Regions from separate parts of the Variovorax sp. genome, predicted to be linked through region 1. Evidence: predicted binding sites of a transcription regulator. Region 1 holds the regulator's gene; the other holds the start of a gene.
The links. Region 1 encodes NrdR, which represses ribonucleotide reductase genes. Its sites were predicted from a motif close to CACNANATNTNGTG; they were not measured.

Region 1 (8,742 bases):
CTTCGAGTGCCTGGGGCACAGCGCGGGTTCTCGCTTTTCATCGTGCTGGTCATGCTGCTGCTCTCGGCCTTGCTGGCAGTGGGCGGCGCGCGGATGGCCCAGTTGTTCGAGTCCGTGGCGGGAAACCAGCGTGAGCATCAACGCGCTTTCGAGGCCGCGGAAGCGGCACTGCTGGACGCGGAACGTGACATCCGGCAACTGGCCTTTGCCAGCACGAGCAAGACCTATGTTGCGTGTTCGGCACTATCGACGTCGCGCTGCCGCAAGGCCGAAGATGGCCGCGTCTTTCCCGATAGGGAGACGGGCTGGGTGACCGCCTACGTAAACGATGGCCCCAACAGCTGCGAGCGCGGCATCTGCTACTTCGCGGCGATCGATTCGGTGGCGGCTGCACGCGGCAGCGAGGCTTACCGTTTCTGGACCCGCGATGCGTATGCGAGCAAGCACGCGTCTTACGGGCAGTTCACCGGGGCTCCCAGCGCCGGCAATCCGGCGCTTGCCGGCGCCAGGTACTGGATCGAAGTCATCGACCGCAAGAACAGCAAGTACCCGTTGTACCGGATCACCGCAGTCGCCACGGGCGCTCGCAGCGCGAGCACCGCCGGCGGGACGCAGGTCGAGTTGCAGATGTCGTTCGACCCGGATCCGGTCACCAAGGTGAATTGAGTAGTGCGAGAGGGAGGAATATGAAAAACATCAGAGAATTTTCGAGAGCCGCCGTGGCGTGCGGCCTGATGCTGGCGCAGTGCTTCGGCCACACCGCGCAATATCCGCTGGCGCAGGCGCCGCGCAATACCGCCGTCAGGGAGCCGGCGCCGAACGTGATCGTGTCTGTCGACAACTCGGGCAGCATGAATTGGTCGTCCCGCGCATCGGACGGAAATACGCCCGTTGCAGGAACGCCCTCGCGAATGGAGGCGCTGAAGACCGCGCTCCGGGAAAACTTCTCGGCGGCCAACATTCCCAACGACCGGATCCGCCTCTCCTGGCAGGCGATGAACAGCAACAGCAACGACAGCAGCTGCGTCGGTTTCTTTGGCGACACCTCGGCGGGAAGTCATGGGGCCAGCAGATGTTTGGTTGGTGGCCGCGCCAACGCAAACCTGATGCGCTCGCTGGACGGTACGCATCGTGCCAATTTCATGGCTTGGGTCGATGCGTTGTCGCCGAACGGCGGAACACCGCTGCACGCCATGATGACCCGGGCCGGCGAATACATGAAGACCACCGGCCAATACAGCCCATATTCGGACGACCCGGGTGTGGAGGGGGCCGCGCAGTCGAGTTGCCGGAAATCCTTCCATATCCTCATGACGGACGGCGAGTACAACCGCTTCGGGTTCAACCAGGATCCAGCGCAACTCGGCATGCCGGCCATCGGCAACGAGGACGGGTCGCGCCGCGTCCTGCCCGACTCCGTGGTCTACCTGCCGCGCGCGCCCTACGGGGACAACGCGGGAGCCGTCAACAATGTCGCCAACTGGAACGAGAGTCCGCGCGGTGCCTGGAAACCCACGGCCGAATATCGTCCGACCCTGGCCGACATGGCTTTTCACTACTGGGCCAGCGATCTGCAGCCGGACGTGCCGAACAATCTCAAGCGTGTGATTGCCGAAGGCGGCAACGTGGCGATAGGCGCGGCGACTATCCCCGAGTACTGGAACCCCAGGAACGATCCGGCCACCTGGCAGCACCTGACGACCCATACCATCGGTTTTGGCGCTGCGTCGTCGTGGACGGGGGCGCCGGCCATTTCGGCGGCGGCGTCGAAGCCGACCTACAGCGGTGACTATGCAAGCCTGGTCGACGGCACGATCCGATGGGCGAACCCGCTCGCGAACACGCTGCACGCGACGGAAACCTCCGGGCCCGATGGCTCCGTCACAACCCGACCCCCCTACTGGCGTACTGGTGGCTATTCCCACGAACGGGCCGCCAACATTGCCGCTGTCCGCATGGACCTCTGGCATGCCGCCCTCAACGGCCGCGGCACCTTCACGCCAGCCTCGAATGCGCAGGCACTCAGCGATGCCTTCAGCTCCATCCTCGGGCAGATCCTTCTCGACACCCGCCTGTCTCCGGCCTCCATTGCTGCAAGTGCCTCCAGGGTGTCGGCCGGCACGGCGGTCTACCAGGCCGGCTACGACACGGCCGACTGGTCCGGCATGCTCACCGCCACCAGGTTCGGCACCAATGGCCGGCTGTCGGACACGGCCGAATGGTCGGCACGTGACCTGCTTGACGCCCGCATGGCGGCGGCAGGCGCGCACGACAGCAATCGCAAGGTGCTCAGTTTCTCGGGCGCCGCGGCCGCCGGTTCCGGCGTGCCGTTCCGGTGGGCGAGCCTGAGCGATGCGCAAAAGGCCGCGCTCAAGGGAAGCACCAGCACCGATGACAAAGACACTGCCCTTGGGCGGGCCGTGCTCGACTTCCTGCGCGGAGACCGCAGCAACGAGGGCGCTGGCCTGGAACTGCGCAAGCGCGGCCATGTGCTCGGCGACATCGTCGGCTCCAGCGTCTGGTACACGGGGCAGCCCAACAGCGGCTTCACCAACGATGCCTACGCCAAATTCGCCTCGGTCGCCCGCACGCCGATGGTCTACGTGGGCGCCAACGAGGGCATGCTGCACGCCTTCAACGCAAACACCGGCCAGGAAGCGTTCGCCTACGTGCCCGAAGGCCTCTACGGCACGGCAGCCGCGCCCAGGCTCAAGCGGCTCAGCGAAGGCAGCTATTCACACAGGTACTACGTCGACGGCAGTCCCTTCGTGGCCGACATCCATATGGGGGCCACGGCCACGACCACCGAGGCCCAGAAGGTGGGGGCGTGGAAGTCTTTCCTCGTGGGCGCGCTGGGGGCGGGCGGCAAGGGCTACTTCGTGCTCGACGTCACCAAGCCTCAGGAGATCGACGAGTCCAAGGCGGCCCAGACGGCGCTGATCGACACGACCGCGCTTTCCGACGACGACCTGGGCCACCAGTTCCAGCAACCCGTGCTCGACTCTTTTTCCAGGCGTGCGCTGCAGGTGGCGCCGCTGAACAACGGGCGCAAGGCCGTGATCCTGGGCAATGGCTACAACAGCACGAGCGAGAAGGCGATGCTGTGGATCCAGTACCTCGACGGCGACAAGTCGATCCTCAAGATCCCCGCTCCCGTCACCCAGGGCGCCGGCGCTGGCAACGGGCTGTCCGCTCCGCGGGTGGTGGACCGTGACGGCGACGGCAAGGTCGACTTTGCCTATGCAGGCGACCTGCTGGGAAACATGTGGCGCTTCGACCTGAGCGATCCCGACAGCCGCAAGTGGAAAGCCACGTTGGGTTCCGCCGCCACCGCATCGAGCCTCGACAACGTGCCGCTGTTCGCGGCGGGAGCCACGCAGCCGATCACGGCGGCGCCGGTGGTCGTCGGTCATCCGCGTGGCGGCTACATGGTGGTGTTCGGCACGGGAAGGCTGTTTGCCGTCGGCGACGAAAGCAGCACCGCCAGCCAGTATCTGTACGGCATCCGGGACGGGGCCAACGGAAGCACCGGTACGGCCGTGCTGACAGACCTGGTGGCGCAGACCGTCGGCGCAGCCACCGTCGAGGAAGACGGTGGCGAGTTCCGCACCGTCTCGAACAACAGCGTGAGCTACAGCGGTTCCCACGCCAAGCGCGGCTGGTACTTTCAGCTGCCGGCCTCCAGGGAGCGCATCGTCTACCCGGGCGATGCCTTGAGCAGCAGCGCAGCCCTGTTCTCGAGCACCGTTCCCGGCGCCGGCGGCAATTCGCTCGATTGCACCGCGGGCACCAACGACGATGGCTGGTCGATGGTGATCGACTTCTTCAGCGGCTCCGCCCCCGGCGGCATTGCCTACGGCACGGCGACCGCCACCGCCGGCTATCTCGGTTTTCGGAATCACGCCGGCAAGGACGACATCGTCTTCGAGCCGCAGGGCCGGGAGAAGGGCAAGGACGTGATCTGCAATACGGCCGGCGCGTGCAAGACGCCGATGCGGCCGGACATCGTGCGCCGCTTCGGCTGGCGCAATCTGATGTCGTCGTCGAACTGACGCCGAGGCAAGCCATGAACAAATATTCCAAGGCACGGTGCCATGAGCAAAGTCGCTCGCATGGCTTCACGCTGATCGAACTCATGATCGCGACGGCGGTGATCGCCATCCTCGCTGCCATCGCCTATCCCAACTACACGCGCTACGTGCTGCGGGCCAAGCGCGCCGATGCCAAGCAACAGTTGCTGCAGGCGGCGCAGTGGACCGAACGCTACATGACCGCCAACGGAAGCTATCCCCCGGCGACCGTTGCGTTGCCGGCCGGACTGAGGCAGGCACCATCGTCCGGTACGGCGAACTATTCCATCAGCTATGCCGCAAGAACTGCGACCAGCTACACCTTGCAAGCCGTTCCAGGCGGGGCTTCGCGCAGCGACGAATGCGGAACGCTCACGATCAACCAGCAGGGCGTCAAGCTGGCGGGCAGCAGCACAGACGCTTCGAGTGCGCTGGTGCAGCTTTGCTGGAACCGTTGAAGTGTCTGTGAGAGTGCGGCGGTTGCCGGCGAGGCTCAGATGTCGCGCAGCAACTGCCTGAACTCGTCCACGTCTTCAAAGCTGCGGTACACCGAGGCAAAGCGCACATAGGCGACCTTGTCGAGCTTCTTGAGTTCGCGCATCACGAGCTCGCCCACCTTGGTCGAGTCGATTTCGCGCAGGCCGCTGGCCAGCAGCTTCTGCTCTATGCGAAGCAGGGCGTTGTCGATCTGCTCGATGCTCACAGGGCGCTTGCGCAGCGCCAGCATCATCGAGGCGCGCACTTTCGACGAATCGAAGTCGGCGCGGCTGCCGTCTTTCTTGACGACGACCGGAAAATTGACGTCGGGGCGCTCGTAGGTGGTGAAGCGCTTGTCGCAGGCGCTGCACTGGCGGCGCCTGCGGACGAAGTCGGCGTCTTCCGAAACGCGGGTCTCGACGACCTGCGTTTCAAGATGACCGCAAAAAGGGCATTTCATGCGGTCGGGATTTCCAGTTCAGCGGTAGACAGGGAAGCGGCTCGTCAGCGCGTGCACCTTGGCGCGCACGGCATCGATGTTCGCCGCGTCGCGCGGGTTCTCGAGCACGTCGGCGATCAGGTTCGCGGTGATGCGGGCCTCTTCGTCCTTGAAGCCGCGGGTGGTCATGGCGGGGGTGCCGATACGCACGCCGCTGGTGACCATCGGCTTTTCCGGGTCGTTGGGGATCGCGTTCTTGTTGATCGTCATGTGGGCGCTGCCCAGCACGGCTTCCGCTTCCTTGCCGGTGATGCCCTTGGCGCGCAGGTCGACCAGCATCACATGGCTTTCGGTGCGGCCGCTCACGATGCGCAGGCCGCGCTGGGTCAGGGTGTCGGCCACGATCTGGGCGTTCTTGACCACCTGTTGCTGGTAGGCCTTGAACTCGGGCGACATTGCTTCCTTGAACGCGACCGCCTTGGCGGCAATCACGTGCATCAGCGGGCCGCCTTGCAGGCCGGGGAAGATCGCGCTGTTGATGGCCTTCTCGTGCTGCGACTTCATCAGGATGATGCCGCCGCGAGGGCCGCGCAGGCTCTTGTGCGTGGTGGAGGTGACGATGTCGGCGTGCGGCACCGGGTTGGGGTACACGCCCGCAGCCACGAGGCCGGCGTAGTGGGCGATGTCGACCATGAAGATGGCGCCGACGTCCTTGGCCACCTTGGCGAAGCGCTCGAAGTCGATGCGCAGCGAGTAAGCCGACGCGCCCGCGATGATCAGCTTGGGCATGTGTTCATGCGCCTTGCGTTCCATCGCGTCGTAGTCGATGGCTTCGTTGGCGTCCAGGCCGTAGCTCACGACGTTGAACCACTTGCCGCTCATGTTCAGCGGCATGCCGTGGGTCAGGTGGCCGCCTTCGGCCAGGCTCATGCCCATGATGGTGTCGCCGGGCTTCAGGAAGGCGAGCATCACGGCTTCGTTGGCCGATGCGCCGCAATGCGGCTGCACGTTGGCGGCGTCGGCGCCGAAGATCTGCTTGACGCGGTCGATGGCCAGCTGCTCGGCCACGTCGACGTGCTCGCAGCCACCGTAGTAGCGCTTGCCCGGATAGCCTTCTGCGTACTTGTTGGTGAGCTGCGAGCCCTGGGCGGCCATGACGGCCGGCGAGGCGTAGTTCTCGCTGGCGATCAGCTCGATGTGGTGTTCCTGGCGCGCGTTTTCGGCTTGAATGGCGGCCCAGATTTCGGGATCGGTCTGTTCGACCAGGATATTGCGTTGGTACATGGCAGTCCTTTGAAGACGAGGTCCTTGTTCTTCAACCAAACAAGGGCTGCCCAGGCGAACGGCTGAACGCCTGTTGTGGTCAGGCGGTACGCTTCCCAGTGGTATTCCACGTCAGCGCGGGACACCTTTTCAGGGTGCTGCGCCTATCGCCAGTCGCGTACAGGCCGAGTGTAGCGCACGCCTGCCCGTACCCGGCCAGAGAACCCTCAGGAGACGGAGGAGAGCAGGGCGACCTTGGCCGGCTCGCTGCCTTCTTCGGGTTTGGCCGGCGCCACCACGGGCAGCGGCTGGGCGCGCACGCCCGGCGGCGTGATCGACGGCGCACGGCCGTTGGCCACCTGCAGCAGGCGCTCGTGTTCGGCCATCACCTTGGCGGCGTAGCCGCCGTCGTCCTCGAGATTGGCCGCGCCCACGTAGTAGCGCAGGCCGCCTTCGAGCGAACCGGCGCGGGCGATGCATTCCTGCAATACCTTGACGCCCACGCGCATGTTGGTCACGGGGTCGAAGGCGGTGAGCGTGCCGCCCGCGCTTTCGTACTTGTCGCCGTGCACGCGGGTCATGACCTGCATCAGGCCTTGCGCGCCGACCTGGCTCTGCGCAAAGGGGTTGAAGCTGGACTCGACGGCCATGATCGCGAGGATCAGGGTCGGGTCGATCTTCGTGCGCTTGCCGATGCCGTAGGCCTCGGCCACCAGCACGCTCAGCGGCTCGGCGGCCACGCGGTACTTCTTGCTCAGCCAGTAAGCCACTGCGGCCTGCTGTTTGGGCAGGTCGCTGGGGCTCGCGGCCGTGGTGCGCTCGATGGCGGTCGGCTCGAGGTCGGTGGCTTCAGGCGCGGGCTTGCGCGACTGCAGCCAGCCCATCAGCTGCTCCTCGCCGGTCTTGCGCAGGTCGGGCCGCGCCACGAGGGCGAGGGCCGCGAACACGATGGCCAGACCGACCAGTGCAAACCCGTTGTGGGTAATTTCAAAAAAGCCGTCTGCCACATCGGACACGAAGGTCCGTAGCCCGCGGGCTGTGGCATCGAACGCCTTGTTCATCGCTCTTCCTTTCTGTGCGGCACCTGATACGCAAAGCCGTTGAGGGCGATGGATGAAGGCAGCGGCGCTTGGATTGGTACGAATCAGGCTCCGCGCATGGAGTGGAGGTGGGTTAGGAGCGCGGCGACCTGATCAAGCCGGTTGGGATTCGGCAGCGGATTCAGGGAGGCTCTGCTGCGTCAGGCAGTCAGGGCAGGCCGGATTCTAGCGTGGGTTAATACCTGGTCAAGCATAAGGAATTGCATCTTTATGCTAATAGTTGTTTAAAAAGTTCGTGGTTTCGAGGTGTTTTGTCTTAGGTGAAATCCCTTTGTAATTTGCATTTGCAAAGCAAGGGTGAGACGCCTAATCTGAACGGGCCTGAGGTTTTCAGGCGTTTTTCCGAGGTCAGGCAGCCCGAGGTGCAAGTCAAGGGCTCGAACGACCGAGGATCCACGGTGGCAATCTCTTGCTGCCAGCACGGCGGGAACCACTAACTTCCGGTCGCGCGAAACGATGGCATGGGTCTAGCGCCCGCCATCAAGCCCGGTGGCAAGGCATTCGTCGAGCCATCGGGCTTTCTTTTTTGCGCGCCCCAGAGGAGCTTCTCCGGTGTTTCCGGTATTTCTTCCGAAGCGCGGCCGCGGTTGCTCCGGCTATGGAGAGTTGACGCGTCTTTGCGGCACACTCCGGCGATGGACGTAGCTTCGATCAAACAGAACAAATGGGTGCGGCGTGGGATCGTCGCGTTGCTGTCGTTGTTGGCCTTCTGGGTCATCGCCTGGCTGGCAGTGCCACCGATCGCCAAGAGCCAGCTTCAGAAGATTGCAAGCGAGAAGCTAGGCCGGCAGGTGACCGTCGGCAAGATCGACTTCAAGCCCTGGACGCTGGAGCTCACGCTGAACGACCTGCGCATAGCCACCGCCGATGGCAGCAAGTCGCAGTTGGCCATCCAGCGCATCTATGCCGATGCCGAGCTGCAATCCATCTTCCGCCTCGCACCGGTGATCGATGCCGTGTCCATCGACGCGCCGGCCATCCTGCTCACGCACCAGGCCGACGGCAAATACGACATCGACGACATCCTGGCCAAGCTGTCGGCCGGCCCGCCCGCCGACCCGAAGGCCAAGCCGGCGCGCTTTGCCATCTACAACATCGCGATCAATGGCGGCTCGGTCGACTTCGACGACCAGACCGTCAAGCGCAAGCATGAGCTGCGCGACTTCGTTCTCAAGGTGCCTTTCCTGAGCAACCTCGATTCGAAGCGCGACATCAACACAGAGCCCAAGCTCGCCTTCGTGCTCAACGGCAGCAAGTTCGACTCGGCGGCCCTCACCACGCCCTTTGCCGACAGCCGCAAGACCGACGCGCACGTGCAGTTCAAGGGGCTCGACCTGGTGCCGTACCTCGGCTACATCCCGGGCGGACTGCCGGTGCGCCTGCAGGCGGGCAG
Region 2 (8,742 bases), 1.4 Mb from region 1:
GCAGCACGTCGAAATAGTGGCGCTTGGCGTGGTCGAGCGCGGCGCGCGCGATATCCAGCGGCTTCTGGTCGGGCGTGCTCGGGAACCACTCGGCGCCGGCCTGCCTGGTCACGGTCTTGAGCTGCTCGATGGCGGCGGGGCGATACACGTCGCCCGACACGGTGAGCACCTTCTTCTTGCGCTTCTCGATCAGGTGCTTGGCCAGCTTGGCGGTGGTGGTGGTCTTGCCGGCGCCCTGCAGGCCTGCCATGAGGATCACCGCCGGCGGCTGGGCCGCGAGGTTGATGTCCGAGACGCCCTCGCCCATGGTCGCGGCGAGTTCGCGGTTGACGATGCCGACCAGCGCCTGGCCAGGCTTGAGCGAACCCAGCACTTCCTGGCCGAGGGCCTTTTCCTTCACGCGGGCGACGAAGTCGCGCACCACGGGCAGCGCCACGTCGGCTTCCAGAAGCGCCATGCGCACTTCGCGCAGCATGTCCTGCACGTTGCTTTCGGTGATGCGCGCCTGGCCGCTCATCGTCTTGACGAGGCGGGAGAACTTTTCTGTGAGGGCGGTGGCCATGAAAGAAATACCTTGTTGTCCGCTAGCGCGAACCGATGAAAAGTCGGGAAACCTGAAGCCGGTCGCGGGCGCTGCCCATTCGCGAAACACCGCGGAACCGGCTTCGCCGGGCCGCTGGCGTTGCCCCCGGTAGGGCAGGCGCAGCAACGCGAAGCCTGGGGGCGAGCCATTACACTTCACCGATGATTTTAGCGATCCCCTCTCCACTCGGCGTGGCGCTGGGCATCGCCACCGCCGTGGCCTACGGATTTGTCGCCGCGACCGGGGCCCGGATGAGCCGCCAGGCGACCCAATGGGCCCTCGGCATTGCATGGCTTTTGCACGCCCTGGCACTGGCCCACGGCCTCATGGGCAGCGAGCCGCGCTTCGGTTTCGCGCCCGCGCTGTCGGTCACGGCGTGGCTGGTGCTCACCGTCTATGCGATCGAAAGCCGCATGTATCCCCAGCTCAAGGTGAGGCGCGCGCTTGCCTGGCTGGGCGCGGCTGCGGTGCTGCTGGCCATCCTGTTCGCGGGCACGCCGCTGCACGTCTCTGCCTCGCCCTGGCTGCCGCTGCACCTGGCGCTGGGCATCGCCTCCTACGGCCTGTTCGGCGCAGCGGTCGTGCATGCCTGGCTGATCACCCGCGCCGAAAAGCAGATCCGCCTGGCCACCGCCGAACCTCACCAGGGTGGTGTGCCGCTGCTCACGCTCGAACGCCTCACCTTCCGTTTCGTCACCGCCGGTTTCGTGCTGCTCTCGGCCACGCTGCTGGCCGGCCTGCTGTTCAGCGAGCAGCTCTACGGCACCGCCGGCCGCTTCTGGAAATGGGACCACAAGACCACCTTCTCGGTGCTCGCCTGGCTCACCTTCGCCGTCCTGCTGATCGGCCGGGTCCGCTTCGGCTGGCGTGGCCGCACCGCACGCCGCGTGCTGTATGCCGGCTCCGCACTTTTGCTGCTGGCCTACGTGGGCTCGCGCTTCGTGCTCGAAGTGGTGCTGGCTCGTCCCCCTGTATGAAATACCTCCTCGTCCTCGCGGTGCTCTGGGTCGCGATCTGGCTCTGGCGCAAGAACCGGCGCGAAGAAATGCGCGACGCGATGCGCGAGCGCGCGGCCAAGGCGCAGCAGCGCTCGCCCACCCCGGTCGGACCGCCGCAAGCCATGGTGCGCTGCGCCCATTGCGGCCTGCACCTGCCCGCGACCGACGCCATCGCCGGCCCCGGCGGCGCCGTCTATTGCAGCACCGCGCATCGCGACGCCGCCACGGCGAATCGCTGAACACGCGCGGCGCCTTCGCCAATGAGTTCTCCCCTCTGGTCGCGCGGCGAGCCTGTCACGGACTGGGACGTGCTCGAGCTCGGCGGCAGCGAAAGCACCGCACTCATCCGGCTGTGGCGCGGCTTCATGGCCGCGCGCTGCTTTGTCGCGCTGGTGCTGGTGCTGCTTCAGGGCGTGGCCTTTGCGCTCGGGCAGACGATGCAGCCGCTGGCCATCGGAATTTCCGCGGTCTACCTGGTCACTGCCTGGCTGACCATGCGCTACACGCGCCTGCAGCCGCCGATCCGGGGCTTCACCGCGCCGTGGCTGCTCACCGTCGGCGTCGACCTGGCCGCTTTCACCACGCTGCAGGTCATGCAGGGCGGCAACGTCAACTACACGCCATTGTTCGCGCTGCCTGTGCTCATGAGCGCGGTGCTCGGCACGGTGGTGGTGGGCCTGGGCACCACGTCCACCGTCACGCTGCTGCTGCTGGCCGACGCGGGCTGGCACTGGCTGCAGCAGCCTGTCGACTCGTCGGGCCGCTTCGTGCAGGCGGCGCTCACCGGCACCGGGCTTTTCGTGGTGGCCCTGCTGGCGCACGAACTGGCCCGCCGGCTCGCGCGCGAAGAAGCGGTGGCGCAGCGCAACCGCAGCAGCGCGCAGATGCAGGCGCAGGTCAACGACCTGGTGATCGAGACACTGAGCGAAGGCGTGCTGGTGATCGACGCCGAAGGGCTGGTGCATGCAGCCAACCCGGCGGCCGACGCGATCCTCGGGCAGGGGCTGGCAAAGCTGACGCTGCCTTTCCCCCTGCACGCACAGCCCGCCTGGCACGCGCTGGCCGCGTTGGCGCGCCAGACCTTCGCGCGCCGGGCGCCGCAGTCGGAAGAAATCCCGGTCGCGCAGGCACGCGGCGCGGCGCGCGAGGTGCGCGTGCGCACCCGGCTCACACCCGCCGGCGACAGGCGGCTCGACAGCATGTGCGTGATGTTCCTGCAGGACCTGCGCGAACTCGAGGCACGCATCCGCACCGAAAAGCTGGCGGCGATGGGCCGCATGTCCGCCGCCGTCGCGCATGAAATCCGCAATCCGCTGGCCGCCATCACGCAGGCCAGCGCGCTGCTCAACGAAGACCTGACCGACCCCGCGCACCGCAAGCTCACGAGCATGGTGCAGCACAACGCGCAGCGGCTCGCGCGCATCGTGGACGATGTGCTCGATGTTTCCCGGGCGCGCCAGCAGCGCGTGCTGTCGCTGGGCGAGCAGGTCGTGCTCGACCCTGCGGTGCATGTGCTGGCCGAGGAGTGGATCCGCCAGACGCAGCGCAAGGGCGTGCAGGTGTCGCTCGATGCGGCCGGCAGCGACGTGCGTTTCGACGCCGAGCACCTGCGCCGGCTGCTGGTGAACCTGCTCGACAACGCGTCGCGCTACGCCGGCAAGCGCGAAGGCTCTATCCAGGTGCTGACCAGCCTTCAGCGCGGCACCCCGGGCCGCCCCGCCCTGATGGTATGGAGCGACGGCGCGCCACTGGAGCCTGCGGTGCAGCGGCACCTGTTCGAACCATTCTTCTCGTCGGAAAGCCGCTCCAGCGGACTCGGCCTGTTCCTGTGCCGCGAGCTGTGCCGGCGCCACGGCGCCACCATCGGCTACGAGCGGCGCGCGCTGGTCCAGGGCGGTCCGGAGGGCAACGAATTCTTCGTGAGCTTCGCCGCCAGCGAAAACCGGCTGACACAATAGCGCCGTGAGCATTCCCACCCCTTCCACCCAGCGGCCGGCGCAGATCCTGGTCATCGACGACGAACCCGACCTGCGCACGCTGTACGAGCTGACGCTGCTGCGCGAGGGCTATCGCGTCGAGGCCGCGGGCAGCGTGTCCGAGGCGTGGCAGCACCTGGAGGCGGGCCGCTTCGACGCGGTCATCACCGACATGCGGCTGCCCGACGGCCAGGGCATGGAAATCATCCATCGCATCCAGAAAGACCAGCGCAGCGAGCGCTGCGTGGTGATGACGGCCTACGGCTCGGCCGAAAACGCTGTGGAGGCGCTGAAGGCCGGTGCCTTCGACTACCTCACGAAGCCGGTCGATCTCAAGCAGTTCCGCGCCGTGGTGGCGTCCGCGGTGCAGGCGCGCAACGCGGCGCAGCAGCCGGCCAAGTCGGCGCCGGTCGTGGCCGCGGGCAACGATGCGCCGGTGGTGGCCATGTCGGACAGCGGTGCCGCCGCGCTCGAGCGGCTCGTCGGCGATTCGGAGCCCATGCGCCTCGTCAAGTCGCGCATCGCGAAGGTGGCGCGCGGCATGGCGCCGGTGCTGGTGCGCGGCGAGTCCGGCACCGGCAAGGAACTGGTGGCGCGCGCGGTGCACGCCTGCAGCCAGCGCAGCGACGGCCCGTTCGTCGCGGTCAATTGCGGCGCGATTCCCGAGAACCTGCTCGAGGCCGAATTCTTCGGCGCGCGCAAGGGCTCCTACACGGGCTCGGCGCAAGACCGCGACGGCTACTTCCAGGCCGCACGCGGCGGCACGCTGTTCCTGGACGAAATCGGCGACCTGCCGCTGGCCATGCAGTCGAAGCTGCTGCGCGCGATCCAGGAGCGCAGCGTGCGCTCGATCGGCTCCACGCAGGAAGATGCGGTCGACGTGCGCATCGTGAGCGCCACCCACAAGGACCTGCATTCCGAAGTGCAGGCCGGCCGCTTCCGGCAAGACCTGTTCTACCGGCTCAACGTCATCGAAATCGCGGTGCCCGCACTGCGCGACCGCCGCGAAGACCTGCCCGCGCTGTGCGCCGCGCTGCTCTCGCGCATCGCGCACGACGCCGGAATGCCGGTGCCGCACCTGTCGGACGACCTGCTGCGCCGCCTCGGCCTGCATCCGCTCGACGGCAACGTGCGCGAACTCGAGAACCTGTTGCATCGCGCGGTCGCGCTGAACGACGGCGACGAACTGCACCTCGACCTGATGGGCGGCTTCACCGCCTCCGCCGAAGCCGCCGCGTCCGCGCCGGCGCCGCTGATGCAGGAGATCACGACGCCCGCCATGCTCATGCCAGCTCCCGCGCCGGTCGCGCCGCCCAAGCCCGCGCCGCCGCCGCTGCCGTCAGACCTGCAGGCCTACCTCGACCAGCAGGAGCGCGAGATTCTGGTGCGCGCGCTGCATGACAGCGGCTTCAACCGCACAGCCGCCGCCGCGCGGCTCGGCATGAGCCTGCGCCAGATCCGCTACCGCATCGCGCGCCTGGGCATCACCACACCCAACGGCGACGATGGCGCGAGCAGCCATGCCGACGATTGAAGACAACGCAGGCGGCAACGGCGACGGCGCACTCTGGCAGGCCGGCTGGTACCGCTTCGCGAAGGCGCTGCCCTCGCCGAACTTCGGCCCCCGCCCCGCCGGCGCGCAGACCGACCTCGTCGTGATCCATTCGATCAGCCTGCCGCCCGGGGAGTACGGCGGCGACGCGGTGCAGCGGCTCTTCACCAACCGGCTCGACTGGGACGCGCACCCTTACTTCCAGTCGATCCGCGGGCTCGAGGTGTCCTCGCATTTCTACGTGCGCCGCAACGGCGAGCTCTGGCAGTTCGTGAGCTGCGACGACCGAGCCTGGCATGCCGGCGTGTCGTCGTGGCGCGGCCGCGGCAACTGCAACGACGACTCGGTCGGCATCGAGCTCGAGGGCCTCGAGGGCCAGCTGTTCGACGAGCCGCAATACGAGACGCTCGCGAGCCTGTGCGCCGCGATCGCGCAGCACTATCCCATCGCCCACATCGCCGGCCACGAGCACATCGCGCCGGGCCGCAAGCAAGACCCCGGCGCCGGTTTCGACTGGCGCCTGCTGCGCGAGCAATTGGGCTGGAGTCCACAGATGTTTCCTGCACAGGTGGTGCAGCGCTAATTTTTTCAATCGCGCGACGGCTCGCGATGCGCGGATCATGCGCCGCAGCAATGCGAAAATGTCGGCCGCTCGATCAAGCAACCATGCGCCTTGCAGGCCCAAATCGGCTCGCAAGCCACGCCCCATGCGGCTTGCGCAACCATAGGCCAGTATTCATGCGGCATCTCTGGTGGTGTCCTACGCCGAAAGAGATGCCAGCAAGGCTTGTATCGAGAAGAAAACGCTACATCTAGTGGGTTGTACACCCCCGACACCCTAGATATAGTGTCCAACGTCCGGTCATCAACACCGGCGCGGCGCCCCGCCCCGGCGTCGCCATCCAACAAGAATTGCCAACCGAGAGGAAGCGAATGCAAACTGCCCTGACCCCCCAATCGACCCCGCGTGCCGTTCCCTCGACGCCACTGCAGCAGCAGCGAGACACTGCCGGCTCCCCCAACATCCAGAACCTGGCCCACTACCAGATCATCCGCCGCAACGGCGCCGTGGTGCCCTTCGAGCCGAACAAGATCGCCATCGCGATGATGAAGGCCTTCCTCGCCGTGCACGGCACGCAGGGCGCGGCTTCGGCCAGCGTTCGCGAGACGGTGGACGTGCTCACGCAAGGCGTGATCCGCGCGCTGGTGCGCTCGCGTCCGGGCGGCGGCACCTTCCACATCGAAGACGTGCAGGACCAGGTCGAACTCGGCCTGATGCGCGGCGGCCATCATGAAATCGCGCGCGCCTACGTGCTGTACCGCGAACGCCGCACGCAGGAGCGTTCGAAGCAGGGCGAGCAACAAGCGCCGGCCACGCCCGCGCTGCACGTGCTGGACAACGGCGAGCTGGTCGCGCTCGACATCAACGAACTCAAGGGCCTGATCGAGTCCGCCTGCGAGAACCTGGGCGAGAGCATCACCGCCGCGCCGATCGTCGCCGAGACGATGCGCAACCTGTACGACGGCGTGCCGCTCGACGAGGTCTACAAGGCTTCGATCCTGGCCGCCCGCACGCTGATCGAGAAGGATCCCGACTACACCTTCGCCACCGCGCGCCTGCTGCTGCACACGATCTTCAAGGAAATCATCGGCCGCGAAGTGATGCCGGCCGAGCGTGCCACCGCCTACGCCGACTACTTCCCGCAGTTCATCAAGAAGGGCGTGGACAACGACCTGCTCGACGAAAAGCTGCTGCAGTACGACCTGCCCCGCCTGGGCGCGGCGCTGAAGGCCGAGCGTGACAACCAGTTCGACTACCTCGGCCTGCAGACCCTGTACGACCGCTACTTCCTGCACGTGCGCAAGACCCGCATCGAGCTGCCGCAGGCTTTCTTCATGCGCGTGGCCATGGGCCTGTCGCTGAACGAAATCGACCGCGAAGCCCGTGCCATCGAGTTCTATGAAGTGCTGTCGTCGTTCGACTTCATGTCGAGCACGCCCACGCTGTTCAACGCCGGCACGCTGCGCTCGCAGCTGTCGAGCTGCTACCTGACCACCGTGCCCGACGACCTGGACGGCATCTACGAGTCGATCAAGGAAAACGCGCTGCTGTCGAAGTTCGCCGGCGGCCTGGGCAACGACTGGACCCGCGTTCGCGCGCTCGGCAGCCACATCAAGGGCACCAACGGCGAATCGCAGGGCGTTGTGCCGTTCCTGAAGGTGGTGAACGACACGGCCGTGGCCGTGAACCAGGGCGGCAAGCGCAAGGGCGCCGTCTGCACGTACCTGGAAACCTGGCACCTCGACATCGAGGAGTTCCTGGAGCTGCGCAAGAACACCGGCGACGACCGCCGCCGCACGCACGACATGAACACCGCCAACTGGATCCCCGACCTGTTCATGCGCCGCGTGATGGAAAAGGGCACCTGGACGCTGTTCTCGCCCTCGAACGTGCCCGACCTGCACGACCTGTTCGGCGCCGAATTCGAAAAGGCCTACGTGGCCTACGAAGAGAAGGCTGCCCGCGGCGACATCAAGCCCGCGCGCACCATCCAGGCGACCGACCTGTGGCGCAAGATGCTCACGATGCTGTTCGAGACCGGCCATCCCTGGATCACGTTCAAGGACGCCTGCAACGTGCGCTCGCCACAGCAGCACGCCGGCGTGGTTCACTCGTCGAACCTGTGCACCGAGATCACGCTGAACACCAGCGACACCGAAACCGCCGTGTGCAACCTGGGTTCGGTGAACCTGCTGCAGCATCTGAAGGACGGCAAGGTCGACCAGGAAAAGCTGAAGAAGACGATCTCCACGGCGATGCGCATGCTCGACAACGTGATCGACATCAACTACTACGCCGTGAAGAAGGCGCGTGACTCCAACCTGCGCCACCGTCCGGTCGGCCTGGGCCTGATGGGCTTCCAGGACGCGCTGTACGAACTGCGCATTCCCTACGCCTCGCAAGAGGCCGTGCAGTTCGCCGACGAGTCGATGGAAGCCATCTGCTACCACGCCTACTGGGCCTCCACCGACCTGGCGCGCGAACGCGGCAAGTACTCGAGCTACAAGGGCTCGCTGTGGGACAAGGGCATCCTGCCGATCGACTCGCTCGACCTGCTGGAAAAGGCACGCGGCGGCTACGTCGAGGTCGACCGCTCGGCCACCCTCGACTGGGACGCGCTGCGCTCGAAGATCAAGGCCGACGGCATGCGCAATTCGAACTGCGTGGCCATCGCTCCGACCGCGACCATCTCGAACATCATCGGCGTGGACGCCTCGATCGAACCCTGCTTCGGCAACCTGTCGGTCAAGTCGAACCTGTCGGGCGAGTTCACCGTGATCAACCACTACCTGGTGCGCGACCTGAAGCGCCTGGGCCTGTGGGACGACGTGATGGTCATGGACCTGAAGCACTTCGACGGCTCGCTGCGTCCGATCGACCGCGTGCCGCAAGACGTGAAGGCGCTCTACGCCACCGCGTTCGAAGTGGAGACCACGTGGCTGGTGGAAGCCGCCGCGCGTCGCCAGAAGTGGATCGACCAGGCGCAGTCGCTGAACATCTACATGGCCGGCGCATCGGGCAAGAAGCTCGACGACACGTACAAGCTCGCATGGCTGCGCGGCCTGAAGACG

Region 2: ACQY8B_RS19650 (ribonucleoside-diphosphate reductase subunit alpha) is a predicted target of NrdR. The motif match lies at 5,946-5,959, and genes of this name have one in related genera.

What each region holds. Positions count from the first base shown of each region.
Region 1 is NZ_OZ257247.1:2,755,807-2,764,548, reverse strand. It holds gene ACQY8B_RS13200 (pilus assembly PilX family protein) at 52-666, shown strand; gene ACQY8B_RS13195 (pilus assembly protein) at 720-4,052, shown strand; gene ACQY8B_RS13190 (type IV pilin protein) at 4,067-4,528, shown strand; gene nrdR (transcriptional regulator NrdR) at 4,564-5,007, opposite strand; gene glyA (serine hydroxymethyltransferase) at 5,026-6,270, opposite strand; ZMP/ZTP riboswitch at 6,312-6,437, opposite strand; gene ACQY8B_RS13175 (transglycosylase SLT domain-containing protein) at 6,477-7,310, opposite strand; gene ACQY8B_RS13170 (DUF748 domain-containing protein) at 7,985-8,742, shown strand, end outside.
Region 2 is NZ_OZ257247.1:4,168,566-4,177,307, forward strand. It holds gene ffh (signal recognition particle protein) at 1-562, opposite strand, end outside; gene ACQY8B_RS19625 (cytochrome C assembly family protein) at 745-1,560, shown strand; gene ACQY8B_RS19630 (PP0621 family protein) at 1,557-1,820, shown strand; gene ACQY8B_RS19635 (two-component system sensor histidine kinase NtrB) at 1,842-3,539, shown strand; gene ACQY8B_RS19640 (sigma-54-dependent transcriptional regulator) at 3,544-5,091, shown strand; gene ampD (1,6-anhydro-N-acetylmuramyl-L-alanine amidase AmpD) at 5,078-5,692, shown strand; gene ACQY8B_RS19650 (ribonucleoside-diphosphate reductase subunit alpha) at 6,043-8,742, shown strand, end outside.